DNA from 2 places in the Psychrobacillus sp. FSL H8-0510 genome. Region 1 is predicted to be linked to the other one. Evidence: riboswitches for the same ligand, from Rfam matches in the RefSeq annotation. Region 1 holds a riboswitch; the other holds the start of a gene.

The links. A riboswitch is a leader RNA that binds a small molecule or an ion and turns the genes downstream of it on or off. The one in region 1 is predicted to bind S-adenosylmethionine.
Region 2: it holds a riboswitch for S-adenosylmethionine, as region 1 does, so the genes downstream of both, mtnK (S-methyl-5-thioribose kinase) here and MHI40_RS17920 (acyl-CoA dehydrogenase family protein) in region 1, are expected to answer to the same signal.

What each region holds. Positions count from the first base shown of each region.
Region 1 is NZ_JBBOYZ010000001.1:3,528,205-3,536,435, forward strand. Features, by position in the region: gene MHI40_RS17910 (FAD-dependent oxidoreductase) at 1-806, opposite strand, end outside; gene MHI40_RS17915 (catalase) at 1,002-3,038, opposite strand; SAM riboswitch class I at 3,201-3,300, shown strand; gene MHI40_RS17920 (acyl-CoA dehydrogenase family protein) at 3,404-4,567, shown strand; gene MHI40_RS17925 (transporter substrate-binding domain-containing protein) at 4,587-5,438, shown strand; gene MHI40_RS17930 (amino acid ABC transporter permease) at 5,520-6,227, shown strand; gene MHI40_RS17935 (amino acid ABC transporter permease) at 6,240-6,953, shown strand; gene MHI40_RS17940 (amino acid ABC transporter ATP-binding protein) at 6,967-7,722, shown strand; gene fabI (enoyl-ACP reductase FabI) at 7,913-8,231, opposite strand, start outside.
Region 2 is NZ_JBBOYZ010000001.1:3,737,301-3,745,531, forward strand. Features, by position in the region: gene mtnA (S-methyl-5-thioribose-1-phosphate isomerase) at 1-489, opposite strand, end outside; gene mtnK (S-methyl-5-thioribose kinase) at 489-1,676, opposite strand; SAM riboswitch class I at 1,752-1,908, opposite strand; SAM riboswitch class I at 2,066-2,170, shown strand; gene mtnW (2,3-diketo-5-methylthiopentyl-1-phosphate enolase) at 2,275-3,489, shown strand; gene MHI40_RS19070 (2-hydroxy-3-keto-5-methylthiopentenyl-1-phosphate phosphatase) at 3,494-4,159, shown strand; gene MHI40_RS19075 (methylthioribulose 1-phosphate dehydratase) at 4,156-4,770, shown strand; gene MHI40_RS19080 (1,2-dihydroxy-3-keto-5-methylthiopentene dioxygenase) at 4,786-5,319, shown strand; gene MHI40_RS19085 (heme oxygenase) at 5,396-5,734, shown strand; gene MHI40_RS19090 (hypothetical protein) at 5,751-6,485, opposite strand; gene MHI40_RS19095 (amino acid ABC transporter ATP-binding protein) at 6,509-7,243, opposite strand; gene MHI40_RS19100 (amino acid ABC transporter permease) at 7,262-8,023, opposite strand; gene MHI40_RS19105 (transporter substrate-binding domain-containing protein) at 8,153-8,231, opposite strand, start outside.

The DNA of each region.
Region 1 (8,231 bases):
TCTAAAAAATTATTTACTACAATCGCTCCATTATGGTGCAATTGAATGCCAGTCCCCTCTAAAAAATCCGTTGTAGGTTTAACCCCTGTGGCAACTAAAACTAAATCGGTAGGGTAACTTCCTTTATCTGTCCTCACATCACTTACTCTCGTATCTCCCGTGAAAGATTGAACCTCTTCATTTAATATCACTTCTACATTATGAGCCTTTGCATGTTCATGTATGAAACATGCTATATCGTGATCAAATATACCGGCAAGCTGATCTCCTCTTTGTATAATACGTACTTTTTTTCCAATACTAGCAAAGTTTTCGGCCATTTCTAGTCCAATATATCCTCCACCAATTATAGTAACTTGTTGAACATTTTCTAAATCCGCGATAATTGCCTCTGTATTTGGAATGGTTTTAATCGTATGAATCCCTAACAAATGCCCACCGTTCCAATTAGGAACAACTGGAGTAGCACCCGTCGCAATAAGCAAGCGGTCATAGCTTAAGATGAAATTATCTCTCGTTTGCAGAATATTCCCTGACACTGTTTTATTGTTAGGGTCCACATGGGTCACTTCATATCCTGTCTTTGCATCAATTCCGTATTTACTACGGAACATTTCTACACTTCGTGCTATAACGTCCGTTGAAGATACTACTTGTTTTCCTACTACATAGGGTAAACCACACTGTCCATAGGAATAAATATGTCCTTTTTCCAATGTCGTAATTCGAGCGTCAGGATCATTACGTACAATTTCCATTGCTGCACTCATCCCCGCAGCGTCTCCACCTATTATTACGTAGTGCATGAAGTTTCCTCCTTTGACTTTCCTTATTACTCTTTCTATACCCAACAATAACTTCCCTTCAAGTATTAGTGAATAGTTATGTTTGTTATACGCTTAAAATTTTTCTTTTTATTTCCTTCTAAAAGTTAAAGTTCTTCATTATCTTATTCTATGTAAAAAAGGCATGCCCTAATAGGACATGCCCAAAATAATTGTTTATACTGCTCTATTCCAGAAACGATGGGCAGCAATAGCATTTAAGAAACTATCTACAAAGCCTTTACCAGTTTCTTTAGTGAGAACACCAGCCTGACCAGTGAAGTGCAGATTATCAACTAGTTGCTCTCCACTAAATGTAGCACCAATCGGTTTAAAATGGGCATATGCTTCCTTAATGAAGTACGAAGCCTCTTTTTCAAACATGGCCGTTTTGCCATGTGAACTTGCTACATATACTGCATCAAATAATACAGAATCAGCAGTTAAGAAAGTATGGTCAACTGGTAACAGCGTGCCATCCGCTCCCGCAACAGATCCATGATGATCACTCACTATTTCAGGCATTGTTCCGCCTGCTTTTAAGTCTGCTAGAATCGCAGGTAAATCCTCTTCAAATCCTTCTCCGACTAAAACAGCAATTTTTCGTGTCTGAGGTTTCATAATAGTATTTAACTGACTAAGTGCTGGAGAAGACTTAGTATTCGTTGCAGTACTTACACCTTGCACTACTAGTCCTAGGTTTTCTGCTACCTTACTCGCTAGATCCAAATCTACTTGTGCAAACATCTCTAATACTTGCTGACGAACAGTAAGTTCCTTACATTTACCAAGTTCAAAGCTAAATGCATTAATGATATGTTCTTTTTCTGTATCGCTCATACTATTCCAGAATAATGTAGCCTGAGTGAAGTGATCTTTGAAACTCTCACTTCGCGCTCTAACTTTACGCGCATCTATTTTTTCCTCATAATGCGTGTATCCACCTTCCGCTTCGCTAACAGGTGTTGGAGTATTGTTAGCAAGAGAGTTTTTATGGTAGCTCACTCTTCCTACATTAATCGATTGTCTACCATATCCGTCACGTTGGTTGTTATGGAATGGGCAAACCGGTCTGTTTATCGGAAGCTCATGGAAATTAGGTCCTCCAAGACGTATTAATTGTGTATCTGTATATGAGAATAATCGCCCTTGAAGTAGAGGATCATTAGAGAAATCAATTCCCGGTACAACACTCCCTGGATGGAATGCTACTTGCTCGGTTTCAGCAAATACATTATCTACATTGCGATTTAATGTCATTTTCCCTAGAATTTTAACTGGGATTTCTTCCTCAGGCCATAGTTTAGTAGGGTCTAAAATATCAAAGTCATATTTAAACTCATCTTCCTCTGCGATAAGTTGTACGCCGAATTCATACTCTGGATAGTCCCCATTCTCAATCGCCTCATATAGGTCGCGACGGTGAAAGTCTGGATCTTTCCCATTTATCTTTTGCGCTTCATCCCATACAACTGAGTGGGTACCAAGCAACGGCTTCCAATGAAACTTCACAAAATGGGATTTACCCGCATCATTAACGAAACGGAATGTATTTACACCGAACCCTTCCATCATTCGGAAACTACGAGGAATGGCACGATCAGACATTGTCCACATGACCATATGTGCTGACTCCTGATTGTTGGCAACAAAATCCCAAAACGTATCATGAGCACTAGCAGCTTGTGGAATTTCATTATGGGGCTCTGGTTTTAAAGCATGTATTAGGTCTGGAAATTTAATAGCATCTTGTATGAAAAAGACAGGAATATTATTTGCTACTAAATCATAATTTCCTTCTTCCGTATAAAATTTCGTTGCAAAGCCACGAGCATCGCGTGCTAACTCTCCAGAACCACGTGATCCTGCCACAGTGGAGAACCTCACGAATACAGGAGTCTTTTTACCCGGTGTTTGCAAGAACTTCGCTTTTGTAAATTCACTTGCAGATTCATATACCTCAAACTCCCCATGAGCCGCATAACCTCTAGCATGTACTACTCTTTCTGGTATACGTTCATGATCAAAATGAGTCATTTTTTCACGAAAATGGAAGTCTTCCATTAAAGTAGGGCCTCGTTCTCCTGCTTTAAGGGAAAACTCATCCTCCGAAACTTTAAGTCCTTGATTTGTAGTCATTGCTTGTCCTTGATCGTCCACTCGAAATTCTTCTAATTGTTCATTTTTACTATTTCCAGCTACTTTCTTATCCAAACAAATTCCTCCTCTAATTATCTCTTCCCTATTGTTAATACCCAGGATGACTTTCTAAAAAACCTATAAATTCAATTACATATTTAAATCCTATTAAAGCAATATGAATTACTATTGACTTCACCTAGATGAAGTAGTAAGATTATTTCAACAACTACATACTACTTATTAAGAGAAGCGAAGGGACTGGTCCGATGATGCTTCAGCAACCGCCAAAGCTATGGTATGGTGCTACTTCCAGCAAGAAATTGAGAGATAAGTATTTATTTAACCACTTACTCTTCTCATTTTGAGATGGGTTTTTTATTTCCTCTTAATACCTACTTAACTAATCGGAATAATTTAAATTAAAGGAGATAGCAACTGTGATAAATTTATACATCAAAACAGAAAAACAGCAGCAATGGATTAATCGTTTGGAAGAATTAGAAGACAAATTTAAAAGTAAATCAGCAGATATTGACGAGAATTCTATTTTCCCAAAAGAAAATGTGGAGGATTTATTGAAACTAGGTTATGCAAGTCTAACTCTACCGGAATCGTATGGGGGCAAAGGTTTTTCTGTCTACGATATGGTTCTTTCACAGGAAATTCTTGCTAGCTTTGATGCAAATACTGCCTTATCGGTAGGGTGGAGTTTAGGTGTAGTAGGCGAACTATACGAAAAAAAATTATGGACACAGGAAAGATTAGACTTTTTCGCTACAGAAGTATTAAATGGTGCACTCATAAATCGTTCCGTCAGTGAAGCACAAACAGGTAGTCCAACACGAGGTGGCAGACCTGGTACTACCGCTATTAAAAAGGGAGATTCTTGGGTACTAAACGGATGTAAAATATTCACAACCGCTTCCCCCGTACTATCCTACTTTTTAACATCTGCTTGGATTGAAGAAGAAGAAAGAATTGGTTTTTTCCTTATACCTCGTGATACGGAGGGGCTTTCCATTGAGGAAACGTGGGATGTAGTTTCCATGCGCGGAACTAGCAGCAATGATTTAGTACTAAGCAATGTAACCGTTCATAAATCCAATTTAGTAGAGCTTCCTGAATTCGCTAGTGGCGGGAAGATCAATGGTTGGCTGCTTCATATACCTGCAACTTATCTTGGAATTGCACAGGCTGCAAGAGACTATGCAGTCCACTTTGCTAATACCCATTCACCCAATAGCTTGAATGGCTCTATTGCACAGCTACCAAACGTGCAGCAGCTACTAGGTGAAATAGATTTAGAGCTTACGAAGGCTAGACTCGTCATTTACGGAGTTGCATCCGCTTATGACAATGAATCTACAAAAGAACTTCTAACCAACGAAGTAAGCGTGGCAAAGCATATCGTTACTAATTCAGCAATCACTATTGTCGACAAAGCGATGCGATTAGTTGGTGCCAAAAGCTTACAAAGAACAAACCCCTTGCAACGTTATTACCGCGATGTTCGAGCAGGACTCCATAATCCCCCTATGGATGATATGACGATAAAAAAACTTGCACTGACTGCGTTAGAGGAAGATAACAATAAAAAATAGTGAAATGAGGAGATTAGATATGAATAAGTACTTTAAATTGGCTGCAATAGGGTTAGCCTCCGTGACAATTTTAGCTGCATGTAGTTCTGGAAAGGCTTCAACAACTTCAGAAGATGGAGATGTTCGAAAAGTAAAAGTTGCCTATGACATGGCATCGAAGCCTATCTCTTGGTTAGATGATAAAGGAAATGCTACGGGATACGATGTAGAAGTTATGAAATTAGTAGATGAACTACTTCCTGAATACGAATTTGAATATATAGGAACGACAAGCGATGATCTATTAATCGGAGTAGAACAAGGTAAGTTTCAAGTAGGTGTAAAAAATGCATTTTGGACAGAGGAACGCACAGAGAAGTTTATTTCCCCTAAAGATTTCCTAGGTCTAAGCAGTGCCGGTCTCGTATTGAAAAAAGAAAATGAGCATATTAAATCATTAGAGGATTTTGCCTCTGCTGGCTACTCTTTAGCTCCTATTGCAGCAAACAATGCGCAATATACGGTAATTGACGAATATAACAAGACCAACCCAGATAATCCAGTCAAACTAGATGCCGGAGATGCTTTCACAGTGGATGTAGTCCAATGGGTCAATGAGGGTCGCGTGGACGGCGGAGTAATAATCGAAGGACCATTCCAAAAACAAGTATTAGATGAAAGCGGCCCTTACTATAATCTAAAAGATGAAGTTGTTTACAATGAATTTGCAGTGATTAAAACATGGCCTTTATTCAATAAAAAAGAACAAGACTTTGCAAATGCGTATGACAAAGCTATTAAACAGTTGCAAGAAGAAAAGAAAACAAATGAACTTAGTAAAGAGTTCTACGGTCGAGACCTTTTTGAGGTGTTAGATAAAGTAGAAAGATAAACTTCGTATTTCCATCAAGGCTGCCTAGCGTTGGATACCTGGGCAGCCTTTCAAATTTAAAAGGGAGGAATATTGCACAATATGGAAAAATATTTTGATGTATCGTACATATGGAGCTCACTTCCTATATTGCTTCCGTTCTTAAAAGTAACTTTTATGGTTGCTGGATTATCCATTATTTTCGGGACTTTTCTCGGGTTAATCCTTGCTGTGATGAAACTCGGAAAGAATAAAATTGCTCAAAAAACAGCCCATTTTTATACGACGATTTTAAGATGCACTCCATCTATCGTCTTATTATTTTTAGTATATTATGGCGTTCCTGCCTTAGCAGACAACTTTGGGTTATATTTACATGATTTAAATACGGCAGTATTTGTAGTTATTACCTTTACCCTTCAATTCGCTGCGATTATGTCGGAAGTTATTAGATCCGCCTTCGAATCTATTGAAAAAGGACAATTTGAAGCCGCCGTTAGCGTTGGGTTAAGTCCATTTCAAGCGTATAGACGAATTATTTTTCCGCAAGCATTGGTTGTCGCACTTCCTAACTTTGGAAATGGACTTATCGCATTACTTCAAGAAGGGTCTCTTGCTTATACCATCGGGCTAATCGATATAGTTGGGAAAGCAAACTTAATCATAGCAGCGAACTACAATACCCATGCATTAGAAATTTTCATCGCTCTTGCTATTGTGTATTGGGTCATCTCTATACTAATCGAGAAATTTTTTGGAAAGCTGGAAAAGATTTTTAGTAAGGGAAAGCAAACAATTAATACGAACTAAGGAGTGTAAATAATGTCGGAAGGTTTAAATTATACGTTTTTAATTGATACATTTTTCATCGCATTATCCGGTGTCCCAATAACACTTCTCGTAACAATTGTTGCTTTGCTTATCGCATTACCTTTAGGTTTTTTATTGGCATTAACACGTATCAATCAAGTACCCGTATTGAACTGGTTCTCCAGAATATATGTTTCCTTCGTTAGAGGAACACCGATCATTATTCAAATTTTCATCGTTTATGCAAGCGTACCCTTAATACTTTCCCTATTTTTCGAAAAGTATAATATCAATATAAATGTCTACAATATCAACCCTATTTGGTACGCGTTTATCGTATTCTCTTTCAGCACTACTGCTATATTGATAGAAGTATTTAGATCTGCTTTAAGTACGGTCAACAAAGGACAACTAGAAGCGGCCCAATCAGTTGGTCTTTCAAATTTCCATGCCTACCACCGTATCGTAATTCCTCAAGCGCTAGTCGTAGCTCTACCTAATATTTGTACTGCTACCGTGAATTTGATAAAAGCTACATCACTTGGCTATGCAATGTCCTTACAGGAAATTACATTAAAGGCAAAAGTAGCGGCAAACGTAGGTTATAACTATGTGGAAGCTTATATAGATATTTTCCTTGTATATATTATTTTGTGCAGCCTTGTAGAATACGGGTTCAAAATATATGAAAAACGACTACGCAGATACAAATACGTGAGTGCATAAGGAGGATGAGTGAATGTTAAAAATTAATGATATCCATAAATCATTTGGAAACAATGAGATATTAAAAGGAGTCGACCTATCCATTGATAAAGGAGATGTAGTAGTCATTCTTGGTCCTAGTGGCTCTGGAAAAACGACGTTATTACGCTGTATTAACTTCTTGGAAAAAGCAGACAGCGGTCAGGCTGTTTTTGGCGATTTAAAGGTCAATTTGCACGGTGCCTCAAAAAGAGATATACACACAATCAGACAAAAAACAGCCTTCGTTTTTCAGAATTATAATTTATTTAACAATAAAACAGCATTAGAAAACGTAACAGAAGGACTCATCGTCGGTCGAAGAGTACCTAAAGCCGATGCAATTGGTATTGGGAAAAAAGCTTTAGACAAAGTAGGTTTATCAGACAAATATGATTCCTATCCGAGTCAACTTTCTGGCGGACAACAGCAGCGCGTTGGAATTGCACGAGCCGTAGCCTTAAATCCCGATATTATTCTCTTTGACGAACCTACTTCTGCATTAGATCCAGAATTGGTTGGCGAAGTACTGACAGTGATGAAAAATATTGCTAAGGAAGGAACGACCATGTTAGTGGTGACCCATGAAATGTCCTTCGCAAAGGATGTAGCTAACCGGGTTATTTTTATGGACGGCGGAGTAGTAGTGGAAGAAGGTTCTCCTCATGATATTTTCGTGAGCCCTAAAGAAGAACGCACGAAGAAATTCTTAAAACGAGTGTTACCTGAAGATTACACATTTTATATTTAGGACAACAAGAAAAATCAGGCCCAGTTCATAAAGGACCAAAGCTGTTTCTATCGTTTTCTAAGGACTTCAGACAAACGTTTTGCTATGTTAAAAGTTCGATAATACCAGTGTTCACAGTATATTTATAGGAATTTATTAAAAAGCGGTGAAAAATGACCAGGTCATCTTTCACCGCTTTTATGAAATCAAATTAGCCCATAATATTGTAGCCAGAATCTACGAAGATGACTTCGCCTGTTACACCGCTGGATAAGTTACTTAATAATGCCACCGTCATATCTCCTACCTCTTGCTGAGTGACATTCCGTTTTAAAGGAGCCTTCTCTTCAATTTGGTGCAAAATTGTATTAAAAGAAGATATCCCTTTTGCCGCTAATGTTCTAATCGCTCCTGCTGAAACAGCATTTATACGCACATTGTTTTTCCCTAGGTCTAATGCCAAGTACTTAACGGATGCTTCCAGAGATGCTTTTGCGATTCCCATTACATTGTATCCCTCTAGTACTCGT
Region 2 (8,231 bases), 210 kb from region 1:
GGTGGCTATAGAACCAGCATTACAAATCGTCATTACCTTCGTTTTATCTTCAAGTAGAGAGAGTGCAAACTCGCCGATACTTTGACAGGACTCCTCATCTTCCTTGTGAATTATTTTTGCTTCTTCAATTAGAATCTGCTTTGCATCCGAAACACTATCTATTGGACTCGCTACTTTCAACAAACGGTTAAGTGCCCAAACCAAGTTGACAGCAGTAGGTCGAGATTCACCCAAGTATGCTGCATCTCTTTTTAAGTATTCTAGAAAATCTATCATTGAATTTGTTTGATAACTCTGCGCCTCAATAGCTAATCCATACGCTGCCGTAATTCCAATGGCTGGAGCTCCACGAACTTTCAGAGTAATAATTGCATCGTGAACTTCTTTCATATTTTCTAGTGTTATATAGATAATTTCATGGGGAAGTTTCTGTTGATCTAAAATTATTAACTGCTTACCTTCCCACTTAATCGATAATGGAACATTCATTATTGAATTTCTCCTAACAGCTCAATTACAGCATCTATTGAGTTTATTTCATGACGACTCAATATTAGTCTTTCTCCAGCTTTAAGCGTTTGTTTTTTAGTTAAAATTCGTTGCTCATGGTTTTCAATACTATCTAAGTCTTTCACATGTGCTAGTCCAATCGTTCTACGAATTAGCTCACAGCCTGCAAACCCTACGGAATCATGGAATATTTTTTCTAGCACAAATGCCTCATAGCCTTCTATACTTTTATATAAATCGGACTTTCCTTTTTTCCAACACTCTGAAAATTTAGCGCAAAATGTGTTCCACGTATTCTGTATATGGGTATGTATAGCATCCCGTTGGTCATCTTGACGCGTAAAGGATTGAACTATTAAGTTCCCCAAAAATAAGCCAATATCAAATCCAATTGGGCCGTAAAATGCAAATTCCGGGTCAATTACTTTCGTTTCCGCTTCACTCGCAAATATACTTCCGGTATGAAGATCCCCATGTAACAAAGCTTCGGCTTCCGTCAAAAAACTTCTTTTTAGCTTGGCTACTTCCAATTTCAACAAGTTGTTATTCCAAATAGCTTCCACTTCTGCTTGTAATGCTGGCTCAAAGTCATTTGTTTCATGATCAAAAAAAGGATCTGTAAAGATTAAGTCCTCTGTGATCTTACATAGCTCGGGGTTAGAAAATTCTACAACAAGTGACTTTTTTTCAAAGGGGTGGAGTGCAAAGTCAGAAGTATTGAAAAGTGTTAAGGCTAGATATTCGCCAATATCGGTTGATAATTTAGGATAGGACTTTCCTTTTATCAAGCCCTCACGAACTATTTCAAGATGAGACAGATCTTCCATGATTGTGATTGCTAAGCTTTCATCAGTTGCATAAACTTTTGGGACTAATCCAACTGCGTATTCTCCATGTTTTTGTAATGCACTAGCTTCGATCTTTGCCCTTTTCAAAGTAAGTGGCCAGCTCTCCCCGATGACCTTTGCATAGGGTAAGGCCTGTTTAATAATAATGCCTTTCTCACCGGATCCATCTGTTACACGGAATACATAATTTAGATTTCCATCACCAATCTCTTCGCAAACTAATGGAGCTTCGCTAGAAAATAATGATAACTCTATCGCCAGTGAAATTACCGTTTCTTTAGTTAATGATTCATATTCTTTCATTGCTACTACCGCCATTATGATCGTCCTCTCATTTACAAAATAAAAAACCTCTTTCCAAAAGAAAGAGGCTTAGAATAAGAGATTCTGAACCTCTTATCTCTCAGAAAGTAAACTTTCTGATGGAATTAGCACCGTGCCTTACGGAATTTTACATTCCGGCGCATAAAGCGCCCCGTCTCACAACGGTATTACGGTCGGTTGCTGGGCGTCATCGGGCCATTATCCCTCTGCCTGCTCTTGATAAGAGTGCGGTACAACTATGATGTTTGTTTAGAATCCTAGCATATTAGAAAAAGCTATGTCAATACAATTTTGAATAATGATAATTTTTCAATTTCTTGTTGACAGAATTTTTAATGCATGGAATAATCAATATAATTTATTAAATACAAACTGAATATTTTTTCTTATTTAGAGCAGGTGGAGGGACAAGCCCTATGATACCCGGCAACCGATTCAATTATGAACACGGTGCTAATTCTTGCAGTCAAATGGCTGAGAGATAAGAAGTTGTTAAGCTATTAACCTCTTCTTATTTGAAGAGGTTTTTTATATTATCTGTCTAGCTCTAGCGCCTAGGCACTTACGCTTTTCTAATATTAGGAGTGAAAAAATGAGTGGAATTACTGCGCACTATCAACTATACGGAAAGTCTGGTTCTTTTGAAAAAAAAGCGGATGATATTGCTCTTGGATTGACTATTGGTTCTTGGACCAATTTAGCCTTTTTAGAACAGGAACAGCTAAAAAAACATAAAGGAACTGTACGATCAGTTACTGAATTTGAAAATATTCTTCACCCTATTCATCCCGAAATAATTAAAGGAGAAATTAAAGTATTCTATCCTGCCGCAAATTTTTCAGCAGATATACCAGCAATTTTAACTACCGTTTTCGGCAAACTATCTCTGGATGGAGAAGTAAAATTATTGGATTTAGAATTTGACACAAATATATTATCCCATTTCCCTGGCCCTCGCTTCGGCATTCAAGGTATCCGAGAAAGATTGGGAGTTTATGAACGTCCACTCATCATGAGTATCTTCAAAGGTGTCATTGGAAGAGATATCGAGTACCTAGCGCAACAACTGAAGCAACAAGCACTTGGTGGAGTTGACCTTGTAAAAGATGACGAAATCCTATTTGACAATCCACTTACTTCTTTTGAAACACGTATCTCTACTGGTCGAGAGGTATTAAGACAAGTGTATGAAGAAACTGGTCATCGTACTCTATACGCAGTAAATTTGTCGGGACGTACATTCAAACTAAAGGACAAGGCCAAAAAAGCACGGGAACTTGGAGCAGATGCACTCTTATTTAATGTCCATGCATACGGTTTAGACGTTCTTCAGGAGTTAGCAGAGGACGAAGAGATTCAATTACCACTCATGGCTCATCCGGCTTATAGTGGAGCATTCACGTCCTCAGGATTTTATGGAGTTTCCACGGCACTTGTTCTTGGTAAGCTTACCCGCTATGCAGGAGCAGATTTTTCATTATTCCCTTCTCCTTATGGCAGTGTTGCACTTGAAAAATCTGTAGCTCTCTCTTTAGGGAAAGAACTAACAAAGCCTAGTGAAGTAAAACAAAGCTTTCCGGTGCCTTCTGCAGGCATTCACCCTGGTCTCGTACCACTGTTAATGAATGACTATGGAATCGACAGCATCATTAATGCCGGGGGTGGAGTACACGGTCATCCGGCCGGTGCAACCGGAGGAGGTTTGGCTTTTAGACAGGCAGTATCGGCTGTTTTGGAAGGTATTCCATTAGAAGAAGCAGCTAAAACCCAGAGTGAATTAAACACAGCACTTGAATTATGGAGGTGATAATATGAGTAATCTTGTAGTTTTTTGTGACTTCGATGGAACTATTACCAATCAGGATAACATTATGGCAATCATGAAAGAGTTTGCTCCACCAGAATGGACATCGATTAAAGATGATATTTTAGGACAACGAATTTCCATACAAGATGGTGTAGCAAAAATGTTCACACTCCTTCCTGTTGAGTCAAAAGATGACATTATCTCTTTTGTGCTTAAGCAGGCAGTCATCCGTGATGGGTTTAGTGAATTTGTCTCGTATGCAAAAAAACACAACATACCACTCTACATCGTAAGTGGCGGCATAGACTTTTTTGTCCACAAGCTACTAGAACCATTCGGGCCATTTACAGGAGTCTATTGTAATACATCCGAATTTTCCAAGGATACAATTCACATTAAGTTTCCGTATAGCTGTGATGATCAATGTACTAGCCAAGGCTGTGGTTGCTGTAAACCCTCTATTATTCGTACCCTTCTTGACCAAGATGCTGTGAGCGTTGTGATTGGGGATTCCATCACTGATCTTGAAGCAGCAAAATTAGGTAATGTCGTTATTGCGAGGGATTTCTTAATCGAAAAATGCGATGAATTGAATATTCCCTATGAACCTTTTGAGAACTTCCACGATGTGATAAAAATTATTGACGCAAAGTTAGGTGTGGAAATATGACTTTACAAGATAAATGGGAAGAACTTGCAGACATAAAAGATGAATTAGCCGTACGGGATTGGTTTATGGGGACGAGCGGTAATCTTGCTATTAAAGTACATGATAATCCTATGGAGTTCTTAGTGACAGCAAGCGGAAAAGATAAAAAAAAGAGAACAGCAGAGGATTTTTTACTTGTTGATGCAGATGGAAACCCAGTCGAAAATACACATTTAACTCCATCAGCCGAAACATTATTACACTGTGCAATATATCGCGAAACAAATGCAGGTTGTAGCTTACACATCCATACAGTTGCAAATAACGTTATTTCCGAATTATATGGTGACAAAGGTTCAGTGGATTTTCAAGGTATTGAACTTATTAAAGCTTTTGGAATGTGGGAAGAGGATGCCATACTATCGATACCCATTATCCCTAACTACGCCCATATACCAAAGCTTGCAGAAGAGTTTACACCGTATATTTCTGCAGACAAGGGAGTTATACTCATTCGAAATCACGGAATAACTGTTTGGGGAAAAGATGGATTTGAGGCAAAAAAATTACTTGAAGCTTGCGAATTTTTATTTCAGTATCAATTAGCACTACATCAAATACACTCAAAATAGAAAGGAAGATTGTTAATGGCTATTATTAAAATTCAAGGAACAAATGAAACAATTAAAGAGCAAAAAGAGGTAGCAGCATTTTTAGAGAACCAAGAAGTAATTTATGAGCATTGGGATATTAACAAACTACCAGAAAACCTTCGTGAAAAGTTTGACTTAAGCGACGGAGAAAAGCAAGAGATTCTCCAAGCCTTCCAAATTGAAATAGATGATATCTCTAGTCGCCGTGGCTATCAAGCGGCCGATATTATCTCTCTTTCAGATTCGAACCCAAACTTAGACGAACTGTTAAAAAATTTCGAACGCAAACACCTTCATACCGACGATGAAGTTCGTTATATTGTAAGTGGTCACGGTGTCTTCATCATACAAGGCAAGGATGAACGCTACTTTGAAGTTCATCTTTCACCTGGTGATTTGATATCTGTGCCTGAGAATATTACACATTACTTCACATTATCAGAGGACCGTAAAGTTGTTGCTGTACGCATATTTGTAACAACAGAGGGGTGGGTCCCAGTTTATCAAGAGGAAGCAGTAGAACAATAGAGGTAAATGCTCTTTGTAGGAATAAGAAAAAAGGAATGCTATACTAACTTTATCTAATAAGAAAGGAGAATGTACAATGATTATTGTAACGAATCGCATCAAAACCAAACCAGGATTTGCAGAAAAAATGGCTCCAAATTTCACAAAACCAAGCCCCCTTCAAGAAATGGAAGGCTTCATCAAAGTAGAGGTCGCTATTACTCAAGGACCAACTGAATATGATGAAATGAATGTAAATATGTACTGGGAGAAAGAAGAAAACTTCCAAGCATGGAAAGACAGTGATCTCTTCAAAGAATCGCATAAACGTCCCGAGTCTGGCTCTCCTGAAGCTTCTAAAGAATCTCCACTTTTAGGTAATGAATTAATCATTTCTAAAGTTGCCGCTTCAATAGAAGCAATTTCCAAAAACTAAAATAAAAGTGGAGGACTCATCTTCTGAGTTCATCCACTTTTTTCATGTCTATTCGGTAAATCCCCTTTATATCTCGTAATATACATCCATTTGTTTCAAAAATCCGTCTCATAGGGGCATTTCCTGTGTCTGTACTCCCTACATATATCTTGGCACCTAATTTTTTCAAAAGCTCTAAAGAAATAGCATGAAATATCTTTCCATATCCTTTTTGACGTTGCTCTGGAACTACCCCAAAGTAAAACATTCTACCTTCTTCTGTCGTGCCTTGTTCAATATGAGGAATACTAATACCGTAGTTCCTACCATTTTGAGAAAAGATAAAACATTGATCTCGCCAATTAGTACCTAATTCAAGTTCTAATGACTCCATTATTTGACTGATAGAAAACAGCTTATTCTTGTTCGCTGAGCCACTCCTACATGCATCATACAATCTAGCAAAATCAGAATCCGTAACTTGACTCTCAGAGAGAGCATCTACTTGAAAATCACTAGTATTTTTAAATGGTCCTTGTAGTGTCTTTGTGTACTCTACAATAGACGACACTTTTTTGAACCGACGCTTTAAAAGCCAATCCTCATTTTCTTCATCCATCAGAAGGGATAGATATGCTACATTTTGTTCTTTCCACTCTGTTAATAATTGATCGAACGCAACTAAATAATCTATATTTGGAATATGGGATACTTTATGTTGATCCACAAGCCAGTATTCTCGTTCTTTTTTTATCAGATTGAAAAGGTCCACCTTTCGATTCCTCCATACTGTTATTAACTTAATGTTCGTTTTAAAAATGTTTTAGTTCTTTCTTCCCTCGGGTTGTTGAAAATTTGTTCTGGAGGTCCCTCCTCAGCAATTACGCCTTTATCCATAAAAACAACCCGATCGGCTACTTCTTTAGCAAACTCCATTTCATGTGTCACTATTAACATTGTAAGTCCCGTACTTGCTAACTCTTTCATCACTTTTAATACCTCTCCAACCATTTCTGGATCCAGTGCGGAGGTAGGTTCATCAAATAACATGACATCCGGTTCCATGGAAAGTGCTCTTGCTATAGCGACACGTTGCTTTTGACCACCTGATAGTTGCTTAGGCTTGGCATTTACATAATGATCCATTCCCACTACTTTTAAGTATTTTAACGCAATCTTTTCGGCATCCTCTTTAGAACGTTTTAATACCTTTACTTGACCTACCATACAATTGTTTAACGCATTATGGTTATTAAATAAGTTGAACTGTTGAAAAACCATTCCTAACTTTTTTCGGTAGGCATGGATATCATGTTTTTCATCTAAAATATTCTCTCCACGATAAATAATTTGACCGCCACTAGGCTTTTCCAACAAATTTATACAACGAAGTAAAGTAGATTTTCCTGATCCAGAGGAACCGATGATGCAAATAACCTCTCCTTTGTTCACTGAAAAATCTATGTCTCTTAAGACCTCATGATTTCCGAAGGATTTACTTAAATGTTGAACTTCGATGACATTTCCCATAGATTTCTCCTCCTTCGTTTAATCGATATTCGCATTATTTTTAGGTAACATAAGTTGCGGTGGCGGCTGACCAATCATACTGTAGTTTTCCGGGCCGTCTAATCTTCTCTCTATATATCGTAATATTAATGTTACTGTAAACGTCATGACGAAATACAAAATACATGCTATAAAGAATGGTTCAAAGTATTTAAAGCTTATACCTGCAACTGTTTTCGCTTGAAAATATAGTTCCGTAACACCTATTACATTCAAGACAGACGTATCTTTAATATTAATGATAAATTGATTTCCTGTTGCTGGTAAAATATTTCGGATGACTTGAGGTAGAACAACACTCCACATTGTTTGAACATGATTCATACCAATTGCTTGTGCAGCTTCGAATTGCCCCTTATCAATGGAAATAACACCGCCCCGTACAATTTCTGCCATATATGCACCCGTGTTGATCGAAACGATGAATATTGCTGCTGTTGTACGGTCCATATCTATCCCAAAAGCAAGCGCAGATCCATAGAATATTACCATGGCCTGTACGATCATCGGAGTTCCTCTAAAAAACTCAATATATGCAGAAAGTATTAGATTTACTACTTTTAACAAAATACGTTTCATTTTTCTTTCAGGTTTAGGAATTGTACGAATAACCCCTGCTAGCAAGCCAATAACTGCACCAAAAATTGTACCAATAATTGATATTAATAATGTCATTCCTGCTCCACGAAGGAACATCGGCCAGTTATTAGTAATCATAGAAATAATATATTCAATGCTCATACATTTCCCTCCTTTCTTAGAAAAGTCGCAGACGCTGCTGGCGTCTGGAGCTAGATAGTTAATAATTAGAAAGCATATATTCCATATAAAAACCGACTGCAAAAAGATGCAGCCGGTATCACTTCACCCTTATTCTGCCGCTGGTTGGTTATTGATAGCAGCATCCATAATTTCTTGTCTTTCTTCTTCAGAAATTTCCGCTAAAATT